Regions from separate parts of the Paracoccus aminovorans genome, predicted to be linked through region 1. Evidence: riboswitches for the same ligand, from Rfam matches in the RefSeq annotation. Region 1 holds a riboswitch; each other region holds the start of a gene.

Region 1 (5,913 bases):
GCCGTCAGAACCGACCGCAAGCCGGCCGACCCGGGCCAGGGCGGCGGCGGGGGCGGGGTCGTCCCCGGGAAAGACCGGCCGTTCGGGGGCCAGCGAGCAGATCAGCAGGATGCGGTTTGCCATGCGGCAAAATCGGCCAAACGTCCTGAAACCGCAAGTTTGCTTTGACATTCGTTCGCCGCGGGCGCAGCGTCCCGGACATTGTTCCGCAGAAGGAAGCCGGTGGAATTCCGGCACGGTCGCGCCACTGTAACCGCCCGCAGCAAGGGCGGAAGTCAGACCCGGAGGCGGAGCATGTGACACCCCAGATGGACGCGTATCCGAAGGAGATTTCCGATGGCCTATACCCACGCCGCCCCCGACAGTCGCAGCGCCCCGATTCCCTTGGGCGAATGGGCGCCCTGGGCGATCTTTGCCGGCCTGGTCATGCTGCTGGCGCTGTATTTCGTCAGCACCGAGCAAGGCGCGGTCGCGCTGTTCGACGGCACCAACGTGCATGAATTCGTGCATGACGCCCGGCACCTGCTCGGCTTCCCCTGCCACTGAGGAAGCGGACATGACAGGACGTTACTTGCTGCTCGGCATGATCGCCGGGCTGATCGCGGGTGTGCTGGCCTTCGGCGTCGGCAAGGTCTGGGGCGAGCCGCCGGTGGCCGCCGCCATCGCCATCGAGGAGGCGGGCTCGGAAGCCGAGGCCCCCGCCGGGCACGACGCGGAACACAGCCATGACGCCGCCGCGGGCACGGTGACCGCGGACAGCGCCGCCGAGGCCGAGCCGGCCGGGCATTCGCATTCGCATGGCGACGAGGAAGGCTTCAGCCGCGAGACCCAGGCCGGGCTGGGCCTCTTGACCGGCATGGCGGTCTTCGGCGCCGGGCTGGGCGGGCTGTTCGCGCTGGCCTTCGCCTTTGTCCAGGGGCGCTTTTCGCATCTGAGCGCGGCGGGCACGGCGGCGGTCATGGCGGCGCTTGGCTATGTCGCGGTGGTGCTGGTGCCCTTCCTGAAATACCCGGCCAACCCGCCGGCCGTCGGCCATGGCGAGACCATCGGCCTGCGCACGCAGGTCTTCTTTGCCATGATGGTGCTGTCGCTGGTGGCGCTGGCGGTTTCGGTCGCGGTCGCCCGCAGCGGCAGCGACCGCTGGCGCTGGGGCATCCTGGGCGGGGTGGTCTATCTGGCGCTGGTCACGATCGCGGGCCATGTGTTGCCGGCGATCAACGAGGTTCCGGCGACCTTCCCCGGCGATCTGCTGTGGCAATTCCGCACCGTGTCCCTGGTGGTCGAGGCCGTGCTCTGGGCCGGGATCGGCCTGATCTTCGGCCAGCTGGTGCAGCGGACGCTGGCCCGCGATCCGGGCTTGCGGCAGCGGCTGGCCTGATCCCGCAGACGGAAAGGCCCGAGGCGCCGGTTCGCCGGCGCCTTTCGCATGGGCGCTGGCAAGATCGGCGGCAGCCTCCAGCCTTGGCCGCTCCCGAGGATCTTCTTCGGCCATCGCATCGGCATCCCGGCGGCGAAGTCGCTGACCTGGCAGGCACGGCCCCGGCGGAATCCGCATTGCGCCCCGCCGCGCCGGCGTCAAACGCGGGGCCCGGGTGCGACGTTTGCGCGACGCCGATGCCTATTGACAGCTCACGCTTCCGTGCGCCAATTCGATCCTGCTTCGGTTCCCGCCGATTCCGGCGGGTGAAAAGGGAATCCGGTGCGCCCCTTTGGGGCCAATCCGGAGCTGCCCCCGCAACTGTAAGCGGTGAGCGACGGTCAAGGATGCCACTGGGGCGCAAACCCCGGGAAGGCAGACCCGAGCGATGATCCGCCAGCCAGGAGACCTGCCGCGGCGTTCACCCATTTCCGGCGCGGGGCGCGCATGGAAAGCGGCCATTCCGCAGAGGTGACGATCACCGTCCTGGGGCGGGGACCGTCGGTCCTTTCCACGGGGCAACTCTGCAATTCGCAGGCCGCGGCCTGCGTTGGAAAGGTCAAGGCATGATCCGAACCCAAGCCTCTCTTCTGGCCCTGGCAGCGGCGGTTTCGCCGGGTCTCGCGCTGGCGCAGGATGCCGTCACGCTCGATCCGGTCATCCTGTCGGCGGGCTTCTCGCCCATCGCGAGCGACGCCTACGGCCGCGCCCATACGGTGCTGACCGCCGAGGAAATCGAGCAGCGCGGCATCGCCACGGTCCAGGACGCGCTGCGCGCCGTGCCCGGCATCGCGGTTTCGGCCACCGGCTCGACCTTCACCCAGGTCCGCATCCGGGGCGGCGAGGGCAACCACACGCTGATCCTGATCGACGGCATCGAGGCCGTGGGCGGCGGCGACGAATATATCCTGACCGGGCTGGAGACCGCGAACATCGAGCGCATCGAGGTGCTGCGCGGGCCGCAATCGGTCTATTACGGCTCGAACGCCTCGGCCGGGGTGATCAACATCATCACCCGCAAGGGCGGCGAGGGGTTGGAATACGGCGGCGCGGTCGAGGCGGGCAACGGCGCCGCGGCCTCGGCCTATGTCAGCCGCAACGGCGCGCGGGGCGGGCTGGCGCTGAACCTGTCGGCCCGCGACGACCACGGCTATGACCAGTCGGGCGACGGCGGCGAAAAGGACGGCATCATCCGCAAGACCATCGGCGCCTCGGGCTGGCTGCAGGCCACCGACGACCTGCGGCTGGGCACCACGTTGCGCCGGTCCTGGGAAAAATACGATTACGACGCGCTCAACTATCTGGCGACCACGGCCGACGACTATGTCGTGGACGACCCCGCGCTCTACAGCAAGCGCGACGAGTTCCAGGGCGCGCTTTGGGCCGAGTTTTCCAGCCTCGACGGCCGGCTGACGCATCGGCTGGAATATCAGGACACCGTGTTCAAGCAGAGCAGCAACGGCGGCGCCTGGACCACCGGCAAGACGCGCAAGCTGAAATACCGCGGCAGCTTCGGTCTGGACGGCCGGGCGGTGACGGAATCGGCGCATATCCTCGGCCTGCTGGCCGAGAAGCAGAAGGACGAATCCTCCGCCGCCCCGGATTACGACCGCGAGATGACCTCGGTGGCGCTGGAATACCGCGGCTTCCTGGACAACGGGCTGGATCTGCAGGCGGGCCTGCGCCGCGACGACAACAAGGTGTTCGAGGATTTCACCAGCTGGAACCTGGGCCTGTCCTGGCAGGTGCCGGACCAGCCCTATCGGCTGCATGCCTCGGCCGGCGCGGGGCTGGTGAACCCGTCCTATTACGAGCTTTACGCCGATGACACCTATACCCGCGGCAATCCCTCTCTGAAGCCGGAAAAGAACCGCGGCTTCGACCTGGGCGTCGAGTTCCAGCTGCCCGACGACCGCGGCACCGTCGACCTGACCTGGTTCAAGGAAAAGCTTGAGGACGAGATCGCCTATGTCTATGGCGCCGCCCCGGACGGTCGGGCGAGTTATGAGAATCAGCCCGGCAAAAGCCCGCGCGAAGGCGTCGAGCTGACGGCGCGGATCCGCGCCACCCAGACGCTGGACCTGGCGCTGAACTATACCTACCTGGACGCCAAGAACCCCGACGGCTCGGTCGAGGTGCGCCGGCCGCGGCACGAACTGGGCCTGGCGGCGACGCTGGCCTTCCTGGACGGGCGCGGTTCGGTCACCGCCGATGTCCGCCGGGTCGCGGGCAATTACGACAGCCGGTTCTTCGGCGATTATGCAACGGCGGAACTGCCCGCCTATACGGTCGTGAACCTGGCCGCCGGCTATGATCTGACCCGGAACGTCCGGGTGACCGGCCGGGTGACGAACCTGTTCGACAAGGAATATTCCGACGTCTGGGGCTATGCCTCGCAGGGGCGGACCGCTTATGCCGGATTGCAGGCGCGATGGTGATCCGCTGGCTTCTGGCGGGCTGGCTGGCCTGCCTTGCCCTGCCCGTCGCGGCCGACGCGCCGCGCCGGGTCGTTTCCGTGAACCTGTGCACCGACCAGCTGGCGATGATGCTGGCGGCGCCGGGGCAGTTGGTCTCGGTCTCGTATCTGGCGCGGGACCCGGCCTCTTCGGCGATGCCCGAGGCGGCGGCGGGGCTGCCCCTCAACCACGGGCTGGCCGAGGAGATCTTCCTGCTGCGGCCCGACCTGGTGCTGGCGGGGACCTGGACGACGCCGGCCACCGTCGACCTGCTGCGCCGGGTCGGCGTTCCGGTGGCGGTGTTCCAGCCCGAAGACGACCTCGCCGGCATCCGCGCCAACATACGCCGCATGGGCGAGGTGCTGGGCCGCGAGGCCGAGGCCGAGGCGCTGATCGCCCGTTTCGAAGCCGATCTGGCGCGGCTGGACGATGCGCCCGCGCCGCGCCCCCGCGCCGCGATCTATGCCGCGAACGGCTATACCCTGGGCAGCGACAGCCTGGCCGGGCAGATCGTGATCCTGGGCGGCCATGCCAATATCGCCGACGAGCTGGGCCTGGCCGGCGGCGGCACGCTGCCGCTGGAATCGCTGCTGCTGTCGCAGCCCGACCTGCTGATTCTGGGCCGGCGCTATCCCGGCCATTCCCGGGGCGAGGACATGATGGACCATCCGGCCCTGCGCAGCGTCATGCGCGACACGCCTTTCGTGGTCATGTCGGACCCCGACTGGGTCTGCGGCACCCCCCGCATCCTGCGCGCCGCGCAAAGCCTGCGCACCGCCGGGGGGCTCGCGCCATGACCCGCTATGCGCTGCTGCTGGCGCTGCTGGGCCTGTTGGCCGCGGCGCTGTTCCTGGCCTCGCTGCTGACCGGCCCGGCGGGCGTGGGCATCGGCGACAGCCTTGCCGCGCTGGTCCGCGGCGACGGCATGCTGGGGCTGGTGATGCGCGAGATCCGCCTGCCCCGCGCCATCCTGGGCCTGCTGGTCGGGGCGGCGCTGGGGCTGGCCGGGGCCGCGATGCAGGGCTTTCTGCGCAACCCCCTGGCCGAGCCGGGGCTGATCGGGACCTCGTCCTCGGCGGGCCTGGGCGCGGTGCTGGCGATCCAGACCGGGCTGGCGGCGGCCTGGTCCCTGGGCCTGCCGCTGGCGGCTTTGGCCGGGGCGGCGCTGTCGGTGCTGCTGGTGCTGGCGCTGGCCGGACCGCGGGGCGGCGCGCTGGCGCTGATCCTGGCCGGCATCGCCATTTCCGCCCTGGCCGGGGCCGGGACATCACTGGTGCTGAACCTGTCGCCCAACCCGTTCGCGGCGAACGAGATCATGTTCTGGATGATGGGATCGCTGGCCGACCGCTCGATGCTGCATGTCTGGATCGCGGCGGCGCTGATCCTGCCCGGCGCGGCGCTGCTGCTGACGACCGGCCGGGCGCTGGACGCGCTGACGCTGGGCGAGGACGCGGCGGCGTCCAGCGGGATCGACCTGCGCTGGCTGCGGCTGCGGCTGGTCATGGGCACCGCGGCCCTGATCGCGGGTGCGACGGCGGTGGCGGGCGCCATCGGCTTCGTCGGGCTGGTGGTGCCGCATCTGCTGCGCCGTGCGGTCGGCGCACGGCCGTCGCGGCTGCTGGCCGCCTCGGCGCTTGGCGGCGCGGCGATGGTGCTGGCGGCGGATATCGCGGTGCGGCTGATCCTGCCCGGCCGCGACCTCAAGCTGGGCGTGCTGACCGCGCTGGTCGGGGCGCCGCTGTTCTTGCATCTGATCCTGAAGACCCGGAGGCAGGCATGAGGCTGGAGCTTGCGAATCTGACCTGCCGCCGCAACGGCCGCGCGGTGATCGACGGCATCGACCTGACGGTGGGGCCGGGCGAATTCGTGGGCCTGCTGGGTCCCAACGGCGCCGGCAAGACCACGCTTCTGCGCACCGCGCTGGGGCTGCTGCCGGCCGAGGGGCGCAATTCGCTGGCGGCGCTGCCGGCGGCGCAGCGCGCCCGCGCGGCCGCCTTCATGCCGCAGGGACGCGAGATCGCCTGGCCGGTGACGGTCGAG
Region 2 (5,913 bases), on a different replicon from region 1:
CCGACCAGGCCCAGCATCTCGCCGGGCCGCAGGCCGACGCTGACATCGGAAACGATATCGCGCGTGCCACCCCGGCGACTGGCGCCGACCACCTCCAGCAGCGGCGTCATCGCTGCCGCCCCCGGATCATCACCAGCGCGAAGGCAGGGGCGCCGACAAGCGCGGTGATCACGCCGATGGGCAGCACCTGCCCCGGGATGACGATGCGCGAGACCACGTCGGACAACACCAGGAACACCGCCCCCGCCAGCGCCGTGGCCGGGACCAGCCGCGCATGACGGGTGCCGACCAGGAAGCGCATCGCATGGGGCACCACCAGCCCGACGAAGCCGATGGCGCCGGCGATCGAGACCATGACGGCGGTGATCAGCGCCGCCGTGCCGATCAGCACCGCTTGGGTGCGCCGCAGATCGATCCCCAGCGTCGCGGCCGCCTCGGCGCCGAAGGTAAAGGCGTCCAGCGCCCGCACATGCCACAGCGTCACCCCCAGCCCCAGCGCCGCCATCGGCAGCGCCAGCTGCGTATCGGGCCAGCGAACGCCCGACAGATTGCCCAGCAGCCAGAACATGATGCCCCGCGCCTGTTCGGCGCTGGCCGATTGCGCGATGATCAGCGCGGTCAGCGCGTTGAACATCTGCGAGCCGGCGATGCCCGCCAGGATGATGACCCCGGCGCCGCGCAGCCCGGTGCCGCCGCCCGCCATCCTCGCCAGCCCTGCCACCAGCGCGAATGCGGTCAGCGCGCCGGCAAAGGCCCCAGCCGACATGCCGACCAATCCGCCGCCGACCCCCGCCACCGCGATCAGCACCGCCCCGGTCGAGGCGCCGGCCGAGATGCCCAGCAGATAGGGCTCGGCCAGCGGGTTGCGCAGCAGCGCCTGCAGGATCAGCCCCGACAGCGCCAGGCTGGCGCCGCCGCAGGCCGCCACCACCGCCCGCGACAGCCGGTAATGCCAGATCACGCTGGCGTCGATCGGATCGAGCGCGGCCGACGACAGCCCCGCCTTGACCGCCAGCACCTCGACGACGGTGGCAAGCGGGATCCGCGTCTCGCCCACCGCCGTGCCGAAGAACAGCGCCGCGACCAGCACGGCGGGGGCCAGCCACAGCCAGCCCCCCCGGCGTCCCATGCCCCGGGTCGCGGCGCGCGCGCTCATTTCAGGTCGAACCCGGCCAGCGATTCCGCCAGCGACTCCAGCCCATAGATCGAGCGCACCGAGGGATCCATCGCATTGGCCGGCATGGTCAGGATGCGATCATGCCTGACCGCCTCCATCTGGCTGGTCACCGGATCCGAGGTCAGGAACCCGCGCTTGACCGCGATGTCGTCGGCGGGAAAGCGGCGGCGGTTCATCTCGGCGGCGACGATGAAGGTGGGATCGGCCTTGGCGATGGTCTCCCAACCCACGGTCGGCCATTCCTCTTGCGAGCCGACGACGTTCTTCACGCCCAGCTTCGACAGCATCCAGCCCGGCGCCGCGTTCACACCGGCGATATAGGGGTCGATCTCGATATCGGCCGAGGAATACCAGAACAGGCCCGACACGTCCTCGGGCAGGTTCAGCGCCTTCGCCTTCTCGACCGCTGCCGTCTCGCGCGCCTTCAGATCGGCGATCACCTCGGCGCCGCGGTCCTGGACGTCGAAGATCGTCGCCAGTTCCTCGATGCCCTTATAGAGCGTCGCGGTGTCGAACATCACCGTGCGGGTGCCGTCCATGCTTTGGGTATTGTCCTTGCCGATGCATTCGGTGGGCATGATCCAGCTGGGGATCCTGGCGTCGTCGAACATCTCGCGCGTGCCGACCGCGCCCTGCGGGCCGATCATCCATTCATAGGCGGTGACCACCAGTTCGGGCTTCTTGGCCAGCACGCTCTCGAAGCTGGGGGCGTTGTCGGCAAGGCGCTCGACCTTGGCATCGACCTCTTCGAACTCGGGCAGGACCGGGTTGATCCACAGCGCCGTGCCCGCGACCTTGTCCGCGAGGCCCAGCATGTAAAGGATCTCGGTCGTGCTTTGCCCGACGCTGACGACGCTGTCGGGCGCCTTGTCGAAGGTGATCTCGTGGCCGCAGCTGGTCAGCGTCAGCGGGTATTCGGTGCCCGCAAGCGCCATCGGCGCCAGCGTGAACGTGGCGAGGATCGCCGTGGTGAATCTCAGCATGATGGTCCCTTCCGCTGCATCATGAGGGCAAGACGCGGGGGCGGACAGGAACCGGGCGGAAGGACGCCGATACATGCCACGCCCCAGCCGTCCCGCTGGGGTTGGTCTACGACGTCGGCAGGTCTCCTGACTGGCGGGTCGCGGCGGGATGCGGCCTTCCCATGGCTTGCGGCCACAGTGGCGTTCTGCATCCTGCTCGCCGCCTACAGTTGCGGGGGCAGTTCCGGTTCGGGGCCTTGGACCCCGGCGGATTCCCTTTCAATTCCTTGCGGAAACCGACGGCTTCCCCCTAGCTTCTGGCACCGGCGCTGGCAAGAAGGATCTCCGGGCGACCGGAAACCGGACCGGGATGCGTCGTAACGGCATTTCGCCTGCCCCGGGCGAACCGATCCCTGGCCCGATGCGTTCCCTTGCCGAAGAAGGCAACCCCATGAGGTCAAGATGAAACGCATTCCCTTTGTCGCCGCCCTGGCCGCACCGCTGGCGCTGGCCGCCTGCGCGTCGCAGCCGGAAGAGCCCACCCAGGCCGACGCGGATCCCTGCGGCGCCGCGCGCTATGCGCATCTGGTCGGCCAGGTCTCGCCGACGATCAGCGTGCCCGAAGGCCAGGCCTATCGCATCGTCCGCGATGGCCAGCCGATGACGCTGGAACTGCTGCAAGAGCGCCTGACCTTCATGTTCGACCGCAAGGGCACGCTGATGTCGGTCAGCTGCAACTGACCTCCTGCCGCCGCGGATCGGCGCGAACCCCGTGCCCATGCGCCGATCTGCCGCAGGCAACCGCGAAACCACATGCGTCCGATCCATCCGCCGCTTGCACCCCCGCCCCGACGCTGCCAAGGCTGGCGCGATCCGAGCGGATGAAGGGACGGTAAGCATGGGGATGACGCGCCGCACGGTCCTGGCCGCGCTGGCGACGGCCGTGGCGGGAGCCTCGGCCGGCAATCCGGCCCTGGACGACCTCGCCTACGCCGAGACCTCGTCCCGCAACCGCCTGGACGTGCATCTGCCCGAGGGCAAGGGGCCGTTTCCCTGGCTGCTGGACCTGCATGGCGGCGGCTTCCGGACCGGCGACAAGCGCAGCCTGCCGGTGCCGCCGCAACTGCCGGCACAGGGTATCGCGGTGGTGCGGATGAACTATCGCCTGTCCAACCAGGCGCTTTGGCCGGCGCAGGAAGGCGACGTGCTGGCCGCCGTGGCCTTTCTGAACCGCCGGGGGCCCGATCTGGGGCTGATGCCCGGCCGCATGGCGCTGGGGGGCCGCAGCGCCGGCGCCTTCATGGCGGTTTCCGCAGCGCTGACGCTGGCCGCGCGGGACCGGCCGCCTCGGGCGGTGGTCGATTTCTACGGACCGATGGATTTCGGCAGCCTGGACGCCGATCTGGCAAAGCTGGGCCGCAGGCTGCGCCGCACCCCCGCCGATTCGCCCCGCAGCGTCGAATCGCTGCTGGTCGGCTATCCGGTGGGCCAGCGCCGCGAACAGGCGACCCCGCTGTCGCCCGTGGGCCGGCTGCGCGCGATGCGGCCCGGCACGCCGCTGCCGCCGCTGATGATCCGCCACGGCGCCCAGGACGGCATCGTCCCTGCCGGCCAGGCCGAGCGGCTGCGCACTGCCTGGGCCGCCGTCGATCCCCGGGCGGAAATCGACTTCGCGCTGCTGCCGCACGAGGGCCACGGCACCGGCGGCTTCGGGCGCGCGGCCGTGCAAGAGGCGCTGGCCCGCTTCCTGGCCCGGCACCTCTCCGGCTAGCTTCGGCGCCCTCGCCGCTGCATTGCGGCAGGACGGCTTTGAAAACGAAAGAATATTACAAATTCCCTATCTGTCATGTTGCATTGTTGCGCATCTGACCGTAGAACAGGCTGGCAACCCGCGTTGATTCTGCGCTGCGGCAGAACCGCGCAAGGAAAGCGGCAAAAGAGGACTGCAAGATGGCCCTGGACCAACCGACCCCGATCGCGCCCTATGATGCGCCGGAAAAGGACCTTTACGAGATCGGCGAGATGCCGCCCCTGGGTTATGTCCCCAAGCAGATGTACGCTTGGGCGATCCGGCGCGAGCGCCATGGCGAGCCCGACAAGGCCATGCAGGTCGAGGTGGTCGAGACGCCGCCCATCGACAGCAACGAGGTGCTGGTCCTGGTGATGGCGGCGGGCGTCAACTACAACGGCATCTGGGCCGGCCTCGGCGTGCCGATCAGCCCCTTCGACGGCCATGGCGCGCCCTATCACATCGCCGGCTCGGACGCCTCGGGCATCGTCTGGGCGGTGGGCGACAAGGTCAAGAACTGGAAGGTCGGCGACGAGGTCGTCATCCACTGCAACCAGGACGACGGCAACGACGAGGAATGCAACGGCGGCGACCCGATGTATTCGCCCAGCCAGCGCATCTGGGGCTATGAGACGCCGGACGGGTCCTTTGCCCAGTTCACCCGCGTCCAGGCCCAGCAGCTGATGCGCCGCCCCCAGCACCTGACCTGGGAGGAATCGGCCTGCTACACGCTGACGCTGGCCACCGCCTATCGCATGCTCTTCGGGCACGAACCGCATGAGTTGAAGCCGGGCATGAACGTGCTGGTCTGGGGCGCCTCGGGCGGGCTTGGCAGCTTCGCGATCCAGCTGATCAACGCGGCCGGCGCCAATGCCATCGGCGTGATCTCGGACGAGGACAAGCGCGATTTCGTCATGTCGCTGGGCGCCAAGGGCGTCATCAACCGCAAGGACTTCAAGTGCTGGGGGCAGCTGCCCACGGTGAACACCCCCGAATACAAGGAATGGTTCACCGAGGCGCGCAAGTTCGGCAAGGCGATCTGGGACATCACCGGCAAGGGCAACAACGTCGACATCGTCTTCGAGCACCCCGGCGAGGCGACCTTCCCGGTCTCGACCCTGGTCTGCAAGAAGGGCGGCATGGTGGTGATCTGCGCCGGCACCTCGGGTTTCAACTGCACTTTCGACGTGCGCTACATGTGGATGCACCAGAAGCGCCTGCAGGGCTCGCACTTCGCCCACCTGAAGCAGGCGTCGGCCGCGAACAAGCTGATGCTCGAACGCCGCATCGACCCCTGCATGTCCGAGGTCTTCCCTTGGGCGGAAATCCCGGCCGCGCATGTGAAGATGCTGCGCAACGAGCACAAGCCCGGCAACATGGCGGTGCTGGTGCAATCGCCGGTGACCGGGTTGCGCACCTTCGAGGACGCGCTGGAAGCCGGGCGGCGCTGATCGCCCGACTCATCGGCCTGCCGCCCGGACCCCAAAGGCCCGGGCGGTTTTTCCATGTCCGGGTCCGGGCGGAACAACGGCGTCCGCCCCTTGGCGCCGACACGCTCTCTTGCGGCAGAACCTTGGCAGTTCGCCGAAATATTCGGCACAATGCCCAAAAATGACACATGCCCCATTCAAATTGCTGAAAGACTGGGCTAAGGGCGCAACCGCACCGCAGGAGGATTGCAAGACAATGCCGCAGATCGACGACAAGCTGGCCCCCATCTACGAAGAGGTCGTCCGCCGCAATGCCGGCGAGCCCGAGTTTCACCAGGCCGTGCGCGAGGTTCTGGAAAGCCTCGGCCGGGTCGTCGCCAAGCGGCCCGACTACTTGGAAGACGCGCTGATCGAGCGCATCTGCGAGCCCGAGCGTCAGATCATCTTCCGCGTGCCGTGGACCGACGACAAGGGCCGGGTGCAGATCAACCGCGGCTTCCGGGTGCAGTTCAACTCGGCCATGGGTCCCTACAAGGGCGGCCTGCGCTTCCACCC
Region 3 (5,913 bases), on a different replicon from region 1:
CGACCGCGATACGCTCGACCGCATCCTGCGCTGGCGCCGCGACATGCGGCATTTCCGCACCGACCCGGTGCCCGAGCCCCTGCTGGAGGAATTGCACGAGGCGATGGAGCTTTCGCCCTCGGTCGGCAACTCCCGGCCCTGGCGGGTGATCCGCGTCGAAAGCCCGGACCTGCGGGCCGAGATCCGCGCCGATTTCATCCGTTGCAATGCCGAAGCCGCCGCCGGCTACCAGGGCGCGCAGCGCCAGGCCTATGACGCCTTGAAGCTGGCCGGGCTCGACCGCGCGCCGGTCTGGCTGGCGGTCTTCACCAAGACCGACCCGGCCGAGGGCCACGGCCTTGGCCGCGCCACCATGCCGGCGACACTGCACCAGTCCACCGCCATGGCGATCCATACGCTGTGGCTGGCGGCGCGGGTGCGCGGGCTGGGGCTGGGCATGGTCTCGATCCTGGACCCGGCACATATCGGGCCACTGCTGCGGGTGCCGGAAAGCTGGGAATTCACCGCGCTCCTGTGCCTCGGCTGGCCCGAGTTCACCGACGACACGCCGCTGCTGCACCGCGCGGGCTGGCAGGCGAATACCGCGCCCGGCTGGGAAAAAAGATAGCCCCGCCGGATCCCGGCGGGGCGGGGCGCCCTGCGGCTTTCCCGAGACCCGGCCGGAATACCGCTGTCCGGCAATTCGGACAGAGGCGATCCGGCGCGGGCCTGCGGCGGTTACTGCGGGGTGGCGGGCCCCATCGGCTGGCCGTTGACGGTGACCACGCCGGTTTCGGCCATCTGGATGTCCCAGCTGTTGCCGCCGCTGCCGTCGGGTTTCGACATGGCGCGGGCCATGCGCAGCATCATCAGCGGCTGCGCGGCCTGCTCTTGCGGGGCGGCGGCCAGCGCGGCCTCGACCTTGTCGAGCCCCGTCGCCTCGATCAGCGCCGAGCCCACCGGTGCGGCCCCCGGCCCCACGGCCATGTCGCCGCGATAGTCGATCTGATAGCCGTCGCCCTTGATCTGCGACGGCGCCAGCTTCAGTGCCGCCTTGCCATCGGGCAGCAGCGCCTGCTGAACCTGCTCGGGCGACAGCTTCGCCAGCGGATCGTCGGCATTCAGGTCGAAGGTCTCGATCAGCAGCTTCGCCGGCGCCGCCAGGTCGAAATGCGAGGCGGCGAAGTCCAGCGTCACCTCTTGCGGCAGGATCGGCGCCGCCCAGGGCGGCAGCACGCCTTCCGGCACGGTCAGGCCGGACAGGGTGAAACGCTCTTGGAACCGACCGTCGGGCGTGGCGCCGGACATGCCGATGCCGATCTTGGCCGAAGCCAGCCCGAATGTGCCGACCGGCGAAACGACCTTCAGGTCGCGCATGTCCATGTCCATCGACAGGTCGTCCCAAAGCGGCATGGCAGCGGCGAGCTTGTCGCGCAGGCCCTCTTGCGAACCCTTGATCAGCTCCTGCGAGGGATGGGCGACGAACCATGCCAGCATCGACAGGATGCCGTCCGTGCGCGCGCCCGCGATCTGCGCCTGGCCGCCGTAGCCGGGGGCCGAGACCTCGATCAGCATCGGCGCGCCGCCGGGGCCCATCGCGACCTCCTGTCGCTGGGCAAGGTCGGTGGCGGTGAAGCTCATCGCCTGATCGACGCCGCCCGCTTTGCCGGCGGTGCCGGTCAGGGCCGTCTCCATCCGCGCGGTGGACTGGTGGTCGCGCGATATGACCTGCGGCTCGGCCGAGGGATCGGCCGGGGCGCCGTCGGCCGCCATCGGCGGACCATATTGCACCGAATCGATGACGTAATCCGTCATCACCGCCTTCTGGTCGCGAAAGCTCATCAGCGCCTCGTCCCAGGTGCCGGTCGATTCGATCCGGGTCGAGCCCTTCTGCTCGAACATCTTCGGCACCGCCACCGACCAGCTGAGCACCTGGTCCTCGCTGACGCCCCAGCTGCCGTCGCCATTGTCGGTCAGCTCATAGGTCAGGGGCGAGACGGTGATCTGCGCCTGATCGTCGGGAACCTGCGCCAGCAGCGGCGCCGGGTCGATCCGCAATTCGTAGCTGTCGCCCTGGGGCGTGACGCTGACCACGCCCTCGACCGCGCCGAAATAGGTCTGGAAGACGCCCTTCAGCCTGGCGGCGCCCTCGTCGCTGGCCGGCACCGCCCAGGCTGCCGAAAACGGGCAGAAGGCCAGCAGCGCAACAAGTCCTTGTCTGAAAATCATCCTGCAACATCCCTTTCGAAATCGCTCGTGTATCGGCCGGGGCAGATGACACCATGCCGCGTCAGAATTCCACCCCCGGCTGCGCCTTGATGCCGTCGCGGAACGGATGCTTGACCACCTCCATCTCGGTGACCAGATCGGCGGCCTCGATCAGTTCCGGCTTGGCGTTGCGGCCGGTCAGCACGACATGGGTCATAGGCGGCTTTTCGTCGCGCAGGAAAGCCACGACCTCGGCCACGTCCAGATAGTCGTAGCGCAGCGCGATGTTGATCTCGTCGAGCAGCACCATGCGGATCTCGGGGTCGCGGATCAGCGCCTTGGCCTTTTCCCAGCCGGCGCGGGCGGCGGCGACGTCGCGGGCCTTGTCCTGGGTTTCCCAGGTGAAGCCCTCGCCCATGGCGTGGAACTGGCAGAGATTGGCGAAATGCGTTGTCAGCAGCCGCCGCTCGCCGGTGTCCCAGGCGCCCTTGATGAACTGCACCACCGCGCAGGGCATGCCGTGGGCGATGCAGCGCAGGATCATGCCGAAGCCGGAAGAAGATTTCCCCTTGCCCTTGCCGGTATGGACGATGATCAGGCCCTTTTCGCCCTGCTTGCCGGCCATCATGCGGTCGCGAGCGGCCTTGACCTTGGCCATCTTCTGGGCGTGGCGGGCGTTCTCGTCTTCGGGGGGATCGGCGGACATCGGGGACTCCTTTGCTTGACAAGCGGGGGCGTGGGGGGCACAGCTTCGGCTGCGCCGGTTCCTGTCCCATGACAGGTGAAAAGGGAATGCGACGGGTTATACCCGAAAGCAGCCGCCCCCGCGACCGTGACCGGAAAGGTCGTCCAAAGCCACTGGCACATGCCGGGAAGGTGGGACGCCCGTGGGCCTGGCCCGAATCCGCAAGCCGGGAGACCTGCCGCGCAGAAGGATTGACCGGCGGACGGGGTGTTCCTGCTGGGGTTCGGGCGACCGCCCTGCCTCATGCCGCCATGACCAGGGGAGCTGAGGCATGACCGTGACGCTGCATGTCTGCATCACCTGCCGTGCCGGCGAGCCCGTCGTCGACGGCCAGCCCGTGCCGGGACAGCGGCTGATGGCGGCGCTGCTGCGCCACCCCGATCCGGCGGGCGTGACCATCCGTCCGGTCGAATGCCTCTCGGCCTGTTCCAATGGCGCCGCCATCGCGCTGAGCGGCCCCGACCGCTGGACCTATGTCTATGGCCGCATGGAACCCGCGGACGCCGCCGAGATCCTGCAAGGCGCCAGCGCCTATGCCGCCACGCCCGACGGCATCGTGCCCTGGCGCGAGCGCAGCCCGATTTTCCGCAAGCGCAGCATCGCGCGCATTCCTCCCCCCTTGGCCCCCCGACTGGATGAATCATGACCGACCTGACCAAGACCCCCGTCACCGTCATCACCGGCTTCCTGGGTGCCGGCAAGACCACGCTGATCCGCCACCTGATGCAGAACCCGCAGGGCAAGCGGCTGGCGGTGCTGGTCAATGAATTCGGCACCATGGGCGTCGACGGCGACATCCTGAAATCCTGCGCCGACGAGAATTGCCCGGCCGAGAACATCCTGGAACTGTCGAACGGCTGCATCTGCTGCACCGTCGCCGACGACTTCATCCCGACGCTGGAAAAGCTGATGGCGATGCCGGCGCGGCCCGATCACATCCTGATCGAGACCTCGGGCCTGGCCCTGCCCAAGCCGCTGCTGAAGGCCTTCGACTGGCCGGCGATCCGCTCGCGCATCACCGTGGACGGGGTGATCGCCCTGGCCGATGCCGAAGCGGTGGCCGCCGGCCGCTTCGCCCCCGACGAAGCCGCCGTCGAGGCCCAGCGCGCCGCGGACGACAGCCTGGACCATGAAACGCCCCTGTCCGAGGTGTTCGAGGACCAGATCGCCTGCGCCGACATCGTGCTGCTGTCCAAGGCCGACCTGGCCGGCGAGGCGGGCCTTGCCGCTGCCCGCGCCGCGATCGAGGCCGAGGCGCCGCGCAAGCTGCCGATTCTGCCCCTGACCGACGGCGTGATCGACCCGCGCGTGATCCTGGGCCTGGGCGCCGCGGCCGAGGACGACCTCGACGCCCGCCCCAGCCACCACGACGGCGCCGACGACCACGAACACGACGATTTCGATTCGGTGGTGATCGAGCTGCCCGAGATCGCCGATCCCGCCGATCTGGTGGCGCGGATCGAGCGGCTGGCGCGCGAACGGAACGTCCTGCGCGTCAAGGGCCATGTCGCCGTCGCCGGCAAGCCGATGCGCCTGCTGGTGCAGGCGGTGGGCGAACGGGTGCGGCATCAGTTCGACCGGCCGTGGGGCGATCAGCCGCGGCTGTCGCGGCTTGTGGTGATCGCCGAGCACGACGATATTGACGAAGCCGCCATCCGCGAGGTTCTGCACGGCTAAAAGGGGTCCGGTTTGCACGTCGTCTTCCGCGAAAGCCGCGGGCTCGAGGATGCCGAGGTTCCGACCGACCCCGGCCAGAGCCCCGCCGATCTGGTGGTGCTGTCCTATAGCGACAGCGACCTCGGCGCCTTCGCGGCGGGCTGGCACCGCGCCGCCGGCGGCCTGCCGTCGCTGCGGCTGTGCAACCTGTCGGCGCTGCGCCACCCGGTCTCGGTCGACCAGTATTGCGAGACGACGCTGTCCGGCGCCCGTGCCGTGCTGGTCCGGCTGATCGGCGGCGAGGCCTATTGGCCCTATGGCGCCGCCAGTCTTCAGGACCTGGCCCGGCGGCGCGGCATCGCGCTGGCCTTCCTGCCCGCCGACGGCCGCCCCGACCCGGCCCTGGAGCGGCTGTCCACGCTGCCGCCGCCCATGCTGCACCGGCTCACGGCGCTCTGCGACGAAGGCGGGGCGGTGGCCGCGCAGATGGCGCTGGCCGAGCTGGCCCGCGCCGCCGGCCTGCCCGCCGCCGCGGTCGAGGGCCAGGCCGCCATCCCCGCCTTCGGCTTCTACGACCCCGACCGCGGCGTGATCGACCGCCCCATCCCCGGGCTGCTGGTCAGCTTCTATCGCAGCTATCTGACCGCGGCCGACCTCGGCCCGGTCGATGCGCTGATCCGGGCGCTGCGCGACGCCGGCCTGCCCGCGACCGGCGTGTTCGCGCCCTCGCTGAAGGCCGCCGGTGTCGCGGATTTCCTCGCCCCGCACCTGCCGGGCGTGGCGGCGGTCGTGAACCTGACCGCCTTTTCCGCCCGGGACGATGCCGGGGCCACCCCCTTCGACGGCGCCGATTGCCCGGTGTTCCAGGCGGCGCTGTCCACCGCGCCCCGCGCGCTTTGGGCCGCCGAGGACCGCGGCCTTTCGGCCGCCGACCTCGCCATGCATGTGGTGCTGCCCGAGGTCGACGGCCGCATCTTCCTGGGCGCCGTCAGCTTCAAGGAGCCGCAGCCCCGCGACCCCGACCTGCAATGCGCGCGCCTGGTCCATGCCCCCGACGCGGCGCTGATCGCGGCGGCGGTGGCGCGGATCAAGGCGCGGCTGGCGCTGCCGGCGGCGCGGCGGGCGGTGGTGCTGTCCACCTATCCCGGCAAGGCGCATCAGCTGGCCCATGCGGTGGGACTGGACGCGCTGGCCTCGGCGGGCGCGATGCTGGGGATCGGCCACGCCGACCTGGGCCGCCGCCTGCTGGCCGAGCGGCTGCACTGGCCACTGGCCGACTACCTGCGCGCGCTGGCCGCGCTGCCGGCCCCCCTGCGCGACGACCT
Region 4 (5,913 bases), on a different replicon from region 1:
ACATGTAGGCAAGTCGTGTTGGGCCTCTTCCATGATGGTGGCCAACTTCGACACTTTGTGCCGGATCTGGTTGGCCACCGCCCTCCATTGGGCACCGGCCGCTTCCGCCGTATTTTGGGCGAAGGCCGTTACGATGAAGATGGAGATCCACCCCGCGACCATTCTTTCCGGCATGGACAAGGGCGTTGTGCTGGCAGTGGACGAGACCGCGCTGCCAGGTGGCGCTAAGAACCGTCGAGGCCGCGGCCTTGATGCCCTCGTGTGGGTCGCTGATGACCGGCTTGATCCTGCATCCGGCCCAGCGAGGAGCCCGCGGCCAGATGGCTGGCCGGGATCGCCCAGGTTGCCTCGAGGCGCGAGACGATGCGGGCGCCGGATCCATGCGGTCGGTAGGCCCATCCGGCCACCTGCATGACCTCGTGCACATGCTGCCGGTTGCTGGCCCGGCCGAGCGCCAGCGACGAAGGCTATGTCCAGTTGGCCGGTGCGAAGCCGGTGGATGGGTTGTGCGCCGCACCCTCGACACCTTCTATGATGATTTTTGAATGCACCGCGCGGGAACAACGTCTTTGACAAGACATACTTCGCCGCCATCGGGACACCTTCGTCCGGCAGCCGGTATTCTGAACATCAGCCTGCAAGTTCTCTTCGGACAATTTCTGCGCCCGCGCTCAAAGCAGCCAGCTTGCCGCTTGCCACGCGACGAGTCAAAGGCGCCATGCCGCAGTTGGTGCAGGGCCAGAGCTTGTCGGCGTCCACGAACTGCAGCGCCCTTCGTAGAGTATCGGCTACCTCGTCGGGAGTCTCGATGGCATTGGTCGCCACATCAATAGCGCCCACCATCACTTTCTTGCCTCGGATGAGTTCGATCAGATCCATTGGGACACGAGAATTCTGACATTCCAGAGATATTATGTCGATATCGGACTTTTGCAGTTTTGGGAAGATTTCTTCATAATGCCTCCACTCCGCACCAAGGGTCTTTTTCCAGTCTATATTGGCCTTGATACCGTAGCCATAGCAAATATGCACCGCGGTTTCGCATTGAAGACCTTCAATAGCCCTTTCCAGAGTGGCGATCCCCCAATCATTCACCTCATCGAAAAATACATTGAATGCGGGTTCATCGAACTGAATGATGTCGACGCCGGCAGCCTCCAGCTCCTTGGCTTCCTGATTCAGGATGCTGGCGAATTCCCAGGCCAGTTTCTCGCGACTTTTATAGTGAGCATCATAAAGCGTATCGATCATCGTCATGGGGCCGGGCAGGGCCCATTTGATGGGCTGCCTGGTCTGCTGGCGCAAAAATTTGGCATCCTCGACAAAGACCGGCCTTCGACGGACCACGGCATCGACAACCGTCGGGACACTCGCATCATAACGATCCCGAATCCTGATGGTCTCGCGCTTTTCGAAATCAACTCCGCTGAGATGCTCGATGAACGTGGTGACGAAATGCTGACGCGTTTGCTCGCCGTCGCTGACGATATCAATGCCTGCCTGTTGCTGATCTGCCAGGGATAAACGCAGAGCATCCTGCTTTCCCTCGATCAGTTGCTCACCTTGCAACTTCCAGGGCGACCAGAGAGTCTCGGGTTGCGCAAGCCAGGAGGGTTTGGGCAAACTGCCGGCAGTTGAGGTGGGTAGCAGTGTTTTCATTGCAAGTAACCTTTTGATCCTGATTGTTCAAAGTGCGTAGCTGGCAAACCACTGCTCAAGAGTGGCTTGGTGCGGCTTGATGAAGTGCTCATGGGCGAACTTGCCCTGCTCAATAGCCAGCCGACTCCGTTCCTCACGATCATAAACAATCTGGGTTAGGGAGTAGTCACGATTCTGCAAGCTTGGCTGATAGAACTTCCCTGCAGTGGAATTTGCGTTGTAAATCTCCGGGCGGTAGATTTTCTGAAAGGTTTCCATCGTGCTGATGGTGCCGATAAGCTCAAGATTATTGTAATCATTAGGCAAATCGCCGCTGAAATAGAAAGCCAGAGGCGCGACTCCATCTGGAGGCATGAAAAATCGAACCCGCAGCCCCATTTTCCCGAAATATTGATCGGTCAAGGAGTGCTGATCTTGCTGATACTCCACGCCCAGGACAGGATGCTGATTTTCGGTCCGACGATAAGTCCTGCTGCTTGAAGCGCTGAGACATATGACGGGAGCCTTCTTGAATTTCTCTTTGTAAGCGTTCGAGTGTACGAAGTGCTTGAAAAGCTTTCCGTGCAAACCGCCGAAGTTGTCCGGAACGCTGAAGCTCGGTCGCTTTCTGTTGTGATCGGGCAGCAATACACTGAAGTCATAATCCCGAACATAAGATGAGAAATTGTTCCCCGCAATGCCATCAATGCGCTTTTCGGCCTTTTTATCGATGATATTTGTCTTCAAGATTTCAATCAATGGGAAGGAATCATTGACGCCTTCAACGCCGACATTAAATTCGACGGAAATTATTTCAAGGTCGACAGAATAACGATCTGCTTGGGGATTATCCCAGTGGGCTAGGGCATTGAAGCGATTGTCGATCATCTTCAATGCGTTGCGCAGGTTTTCTCTGCGACTCTCTCCTCTTGCCAGATTTGCGAAGTTGGTCGTGATCCGCGTATTGTCTGAGGGGTGGTAGTCCTCATCAAAGCGAATGCTCTTGATAGTGAACGTGAATTCTTCATTCATCGTGACATGCCTTCTGGACGACCTGACGAAGCAGGCCGGAAAACGAAAAGACTCCCCGCGACGAATGTCGCGAAGCGGCGATGTCACCTTTGCGGATTGGCCGCTCCCGACGCGCCCACCGCGGCCGGAACAGGTGATCGATCCAGGCAGGTTTCCTGACTTGCGGGTCTTCGCCTGGTCCGGCCTTCCCAGCGCGCGATACGCGCCAGTGGCATTCGGACAGGCTCTCCGCCTACAGTTGCGGGGGCAGCTCCGGATTTGACGACTGTCTTACCGGATTCCCTTTTATCCGGGGGCTCCCCCGGCACCTGAATCACACGGCAAATTTGCCCGCCTTGCACAAAGTGTCAACGGCTCCGGAAGTGAAATTCCGTCATGATAAATATGAGCGAAGCGGCGGCGGCTGCGCTATTGCACCTCTGGTCCTCTACCAGAGCTGCACATCCTGCTGCGCTGGGGCTGTGACGCAGGCGCCGCCGAGCCACCAGATCCGCAGCGCGAGGGCCGCTCGGGGGTGACGCTGTTTCGCCGCGTCGCGCGCGGACCGATACCAACCGAAGAGGGTATCATGCAGGCTCCGGTCCGTTTCTCCGTTGGATCTGATCGGTAAATGAGGGGTGAAGGTTAGCCACCGACGGCCTGCAGGCCGAGCACCAGCCTATTCACGAGCAGCCACTTTTCCCGGGTGCCTCGAACGAGGATGGGACCCTTTTCAAATGGCCTGCTGAGGCTCTCTGCCGGTTCGGCGTTTCGCGATCTCGATGAGCAGCCCGAAGGCATCGTAAAGCAGCACGGCGATGCAGCCCGTCAGCATCCCGCCCTGGATGACATAGGCCGGATTGTTCGAGGTCAGCCCGGCGATGATCACCTCGCCCAGGCTGCGCGCGGCGATGGTCGAGCCGATGGTCGCCGTGGACAGCGCGATGACGATCGAGATCCGGATCCCCTCAAGGATCAGGGGCAGGGCGAGGGGCATCTCGACCTGCGTCAATATCCGGCGCGGCGTCATGCCCATCGCCTTGCCCGAAAGCAGGACCGCGCCGGGCACCGCCCGCAGTCCCGCCAGCGCGTTTTCGAAGATCGGCAGCAGGCCGTAGAGGAACAGGGCCAGCACCGTGGGCCGGGCGCCGAAGCCCAGCAAGGGAACCGACAGCGCCAGCACGGCGACCGGCGGAAAGGTCTGGCCGACATTCGCCAGCGTCCGGGCCATGGGCAGGAACTCGGCCCCGGCGGGGCGGGTGACGAGGATGGCCAGCGCCAGCGCGATCAGGGTCGAGGGGATCATCGCCAGCGCCACCAGCGCCAGATGCGAGGCGGTCAGGCCGGCCAGCGATGCGCGGTCGTAGATCACCGGCCCGCCCGCGGGCGCGAAGGGGCGCAGCAGCGGCTCGAACAGCGCGGGAAACAGGATCAGCCCGCCCGTCACACCGATCAGGATGATCCAGCGCAGCGCCGTCATTCCCGACCCCGCGCCAGGATGTCGTCGCGCGTGACGATGCCAAGCCGTTGCCCCTGCGCATCGGTCACCGGCAATCGGTCGCGTCCGGTCCAGATCATTTCGGCCAGCGCGTCCGACAGTGAAGCGGCCACATCGACCGGCTCGCCCTCGGCTTCGCCCGCGCGCGACAGCGAGCCGACCGGGTGCAGCGCCAGCAGGCGCAGGGAGCGGCCCGTTTCGCCCACCAGATCGGCCACGAAGGGCGTGGCGGGCGCGCGGATGATCCGGTCGGGGGTGTCGAACTGCTCGAACCGTCCGTCCCGCATCACGGCGATGGCATCGCCCAGATACAGCGCCTCGTTCATGTCATGGGTGACCAGGACGATGGTCGTGCCCAGCTGGCGGCGGATCCGGGTCAGATCGCGCTGAGCCTGGCGCCGGATCAGCGGGTCCAGCGCGCCGAAAGGCTCGTCCATCAGCAGCACATCGGGGCGCGCGGCCAGGGCCCGCGCGACACCGATCCGCTGCGCTTGCCCGCCCGAAAGCTGATGCGGATAGCGATCTGCGATCTCGGCCGGGTCAAGCTGCAGCATCTGCAACAACTCGGTGACGCGGGCCGCGATCCGGTCCTTGGGCCAGCCCAGAAGGGTCGGGACGACACCGATATTGCGCGCCGCTGTCCAATGCGGAAACAGCCCATATCCCTGGATGACATAGCCGATGCCCTGGCGCAGCGAAGTTTCGGGGATGCGGCTGGCATCCTGGCCGTCGATCAGCACCCGTCCCGATGTGGGTTCGACCAGCCGGTTGATCATCCGCAACAGCGTCGTCTTGCCCGAGCCGGAGCTGCCGACGATGGCGGTGAGCGTGCCCTTCGCAAAGCGGGCGCTGACCTTGTCGACCACCGTCCTGCCGTCATAGGTCTTGGTCAGGGCCTCGATCTCGATCATTGCGGCTGCCCCCCGGAAAGCCCGATCAGCAGGTCCATGACCGAGGATGTCAGGAAGGCCAGCGCCACCGTCGGGATCACGCCCAGGAGGATCAGGTCGGTCGCCGTCTGGCCGATGCCCTGGAAGATGAAGGTGCCGTACCCGCCCGAGCCGATCAGCGCCCCCACGGTGGCCAGCCCGATATTCTGCACGAGAACGATGCGTGCGGCGGCCAGGATGACCGGCAGGGTCAGCGGCAGGTCGATCCACCACAGCCGTCTAGCCTCGGTCATGCCCATGCCTCGCGCCGCCTCGGTGATCTCGCGCGGCACGGCATCGAGCCCGGCGACGGTATTGGCGACAAGGGGCAGCAGGGAATAGAGAAACAGCGCGATCAGCGCCGGGGCCGTGCCGATCCCTCTGATCCCCGCATCCGCCGCACCCGGAACATGGGCCGCGATCCAGGCCAGCGGCACGATCAGCATCCCGAACAGCGCGATCGAGGGGATGGTCTGGATCAGCGTCAGCAGGTTCAGCACCGGACCGCGCAAGCCCGGATGGCGCTGGATCGCAAGCCCCGTCGGCAGGGCGACCCCCAGCGCCGCCAGGAACGAACCGAAGGTGAGGACCAGATGGTCCGCGGTCGCCCGGTGAAACGCGTCCGCGCGCAGCCGGAATTCGGCGGCGACCGAAAGACCGGCCAGCGTGCCCGAGCCGAGCAGTATCGCGACCCCCGCCACGGCGCAGGTCAGCAGCGCCGCCCGTGCCGCCGGGCCGGGCCGCATCCGCGCGAAGGCGTCCACCACCAGCAGCAAAAGCGTCCCGGCGGCCAGCCAGAATCCCGCACCGGGCGAGACCCGTGCCGCAGGCGCCGCC

Evidence for each region. A riboswitch is a leader RNA that binds a small molecule or an ion and turns the genes downstream of it on or off. The one in region 1 is predicted to bind cobalamin.
Region 2: another riboswitch for cobalamin. It lies ahead of JCM7685_RS07225 (ABC transporter substrate-binding protein); the one in region 1 lies ahead of JCM7685_RS15475 (TonB-dependent receptor plug domain-containing protein).
Region 3: another riboswitch for cobalamin. It lies ahead of JCM7685_RS02215 (DUF1636 family protein); the one in region 1 lies ahead of JCM7685_RS15475 (TonB-dependent receptor plug domain-containing protein).
Region 4: another riboswitch for cobalamin. It lies ahead of JCM7685_RS19190 (DUF1852 domain-containing protein); the one in region 1 lies ahead of JCM7685_RS15475 (TonB-dependent receptor plug domain-containing protein).

Annotation. Positions count from the first base shown of each region.
Region 1 is NZ_LN832560.1:11,061-16,973, reverse strand. Features, by position in the region: gene JCM7685_RS15490 (histidine phosphatase family protein) at 1-123, opposite strand, end outside; gene JCM7685_RS15485 (CbtB domain-containing protein) at 337-546, shown strand; gene JCM7685_RS15480 (CbtA family protein) at 557-1,378, shown strand; cobalamin riboswitch at 1,645-1,848, shown strand; gene JCM7685_RS15475 (TonB-dependent receptor plug domain-containing protein) at 1,984-3,855, shown strand; gene JCM7685_RS15470 (ABC transporter substrate-binding protein) at 3,849-4,670, shown strand; gene JCM7685_RS15465 (FecCD family ABC transporter permease) at 4,667-5,653, shown strand; gene JCM7685_RS15460 (ABC transporter ATP-binding protein) at 5,650-5,913, shown strand, end outside.
Region 2 is NZ_LN832559.1:1,446,707-1,452,619, reverse strand. Features, by position in the region: gene JCM7685_RS07235 (ABC transporter ATP-binding protein) at 1-110, opposite strand, end outside; gene JCM7685_RS07230 (FecCD family ABC transporter permease) at 107-1,156, opposite strand; gene JCM7685_RS07225 (ABC transporter substrate-binding protein) at 1,153-2,160, opposite strand; cobalamin riboswitch at 2,260-2,455, opposite strand; gene JCM7685_RS07220 (I78 family peptidase inhibitor) at 2,602-2,880, shown strand; gene JCM7685_RS07215 (alpha/beta hydrolase) at 3,038-3,910, shown strand; gene ccrA (crotonyl-CoA carboxylase/reductase) at 4,090-5,379, shown strand; gene gdhA (NADP-specific glutamate dehydrogenase) at 5,615-5,913, shown strand, end outside.
Region 3 is NZ_LN832559.1:432,080-437,992, reverse strand. Features, by position in the region: gene bluB (5,6-dimethylbenzimidazole synthase) at 1-607, shown strand, start outside; gene JCM7685_RS02225 (hypothetical protein) at 718-2,208, opposite strand; gene cobO (cob(I)yrinic acid a,c-diamide adenosyltransferase) at 2,270-2,893, opposite strand; cobalamin riboswitch at 2,932-3,128, shown strand; gene JCM7685_RS02215 (DUF1636 family protein) at 3,204-3,578, shown strand; gene cobW (cobalamin biosynthesis protein CobW) at 3,575-4,609, shown strand; gene cobN (cobaltochelatase subunit CobN) at 4,622-5,913, shown strand, end outside.
Region 4 is NZ_LN832562.1:686,153-692,065, reverse strand. Features, by position in the region: partial or broken gene JCM7685_RS20470 (transposase) at 10-286, opposite strand; gene JCM7685_RS19195 (methionine synthase) at 631-1,659, opposite strand; gene JCM7685_RS19190 (DUF1852 domain-containing protein) at 1,687-2,670, opposite strand; cobalamin riboswitch at 2,799-2,997, opposite strand; gene JCM7685_RS19180 (ABC transporter permease) at 3,383-4,129, opposite strand; gene JCM7685_RS19175 (ABC transporter ATP-binding protein) at 4,126-5,058, opposite strand; gene JCM7685_RS19170 (ABC transporter permease) at 5,055-5,913, opposite strand, start outside.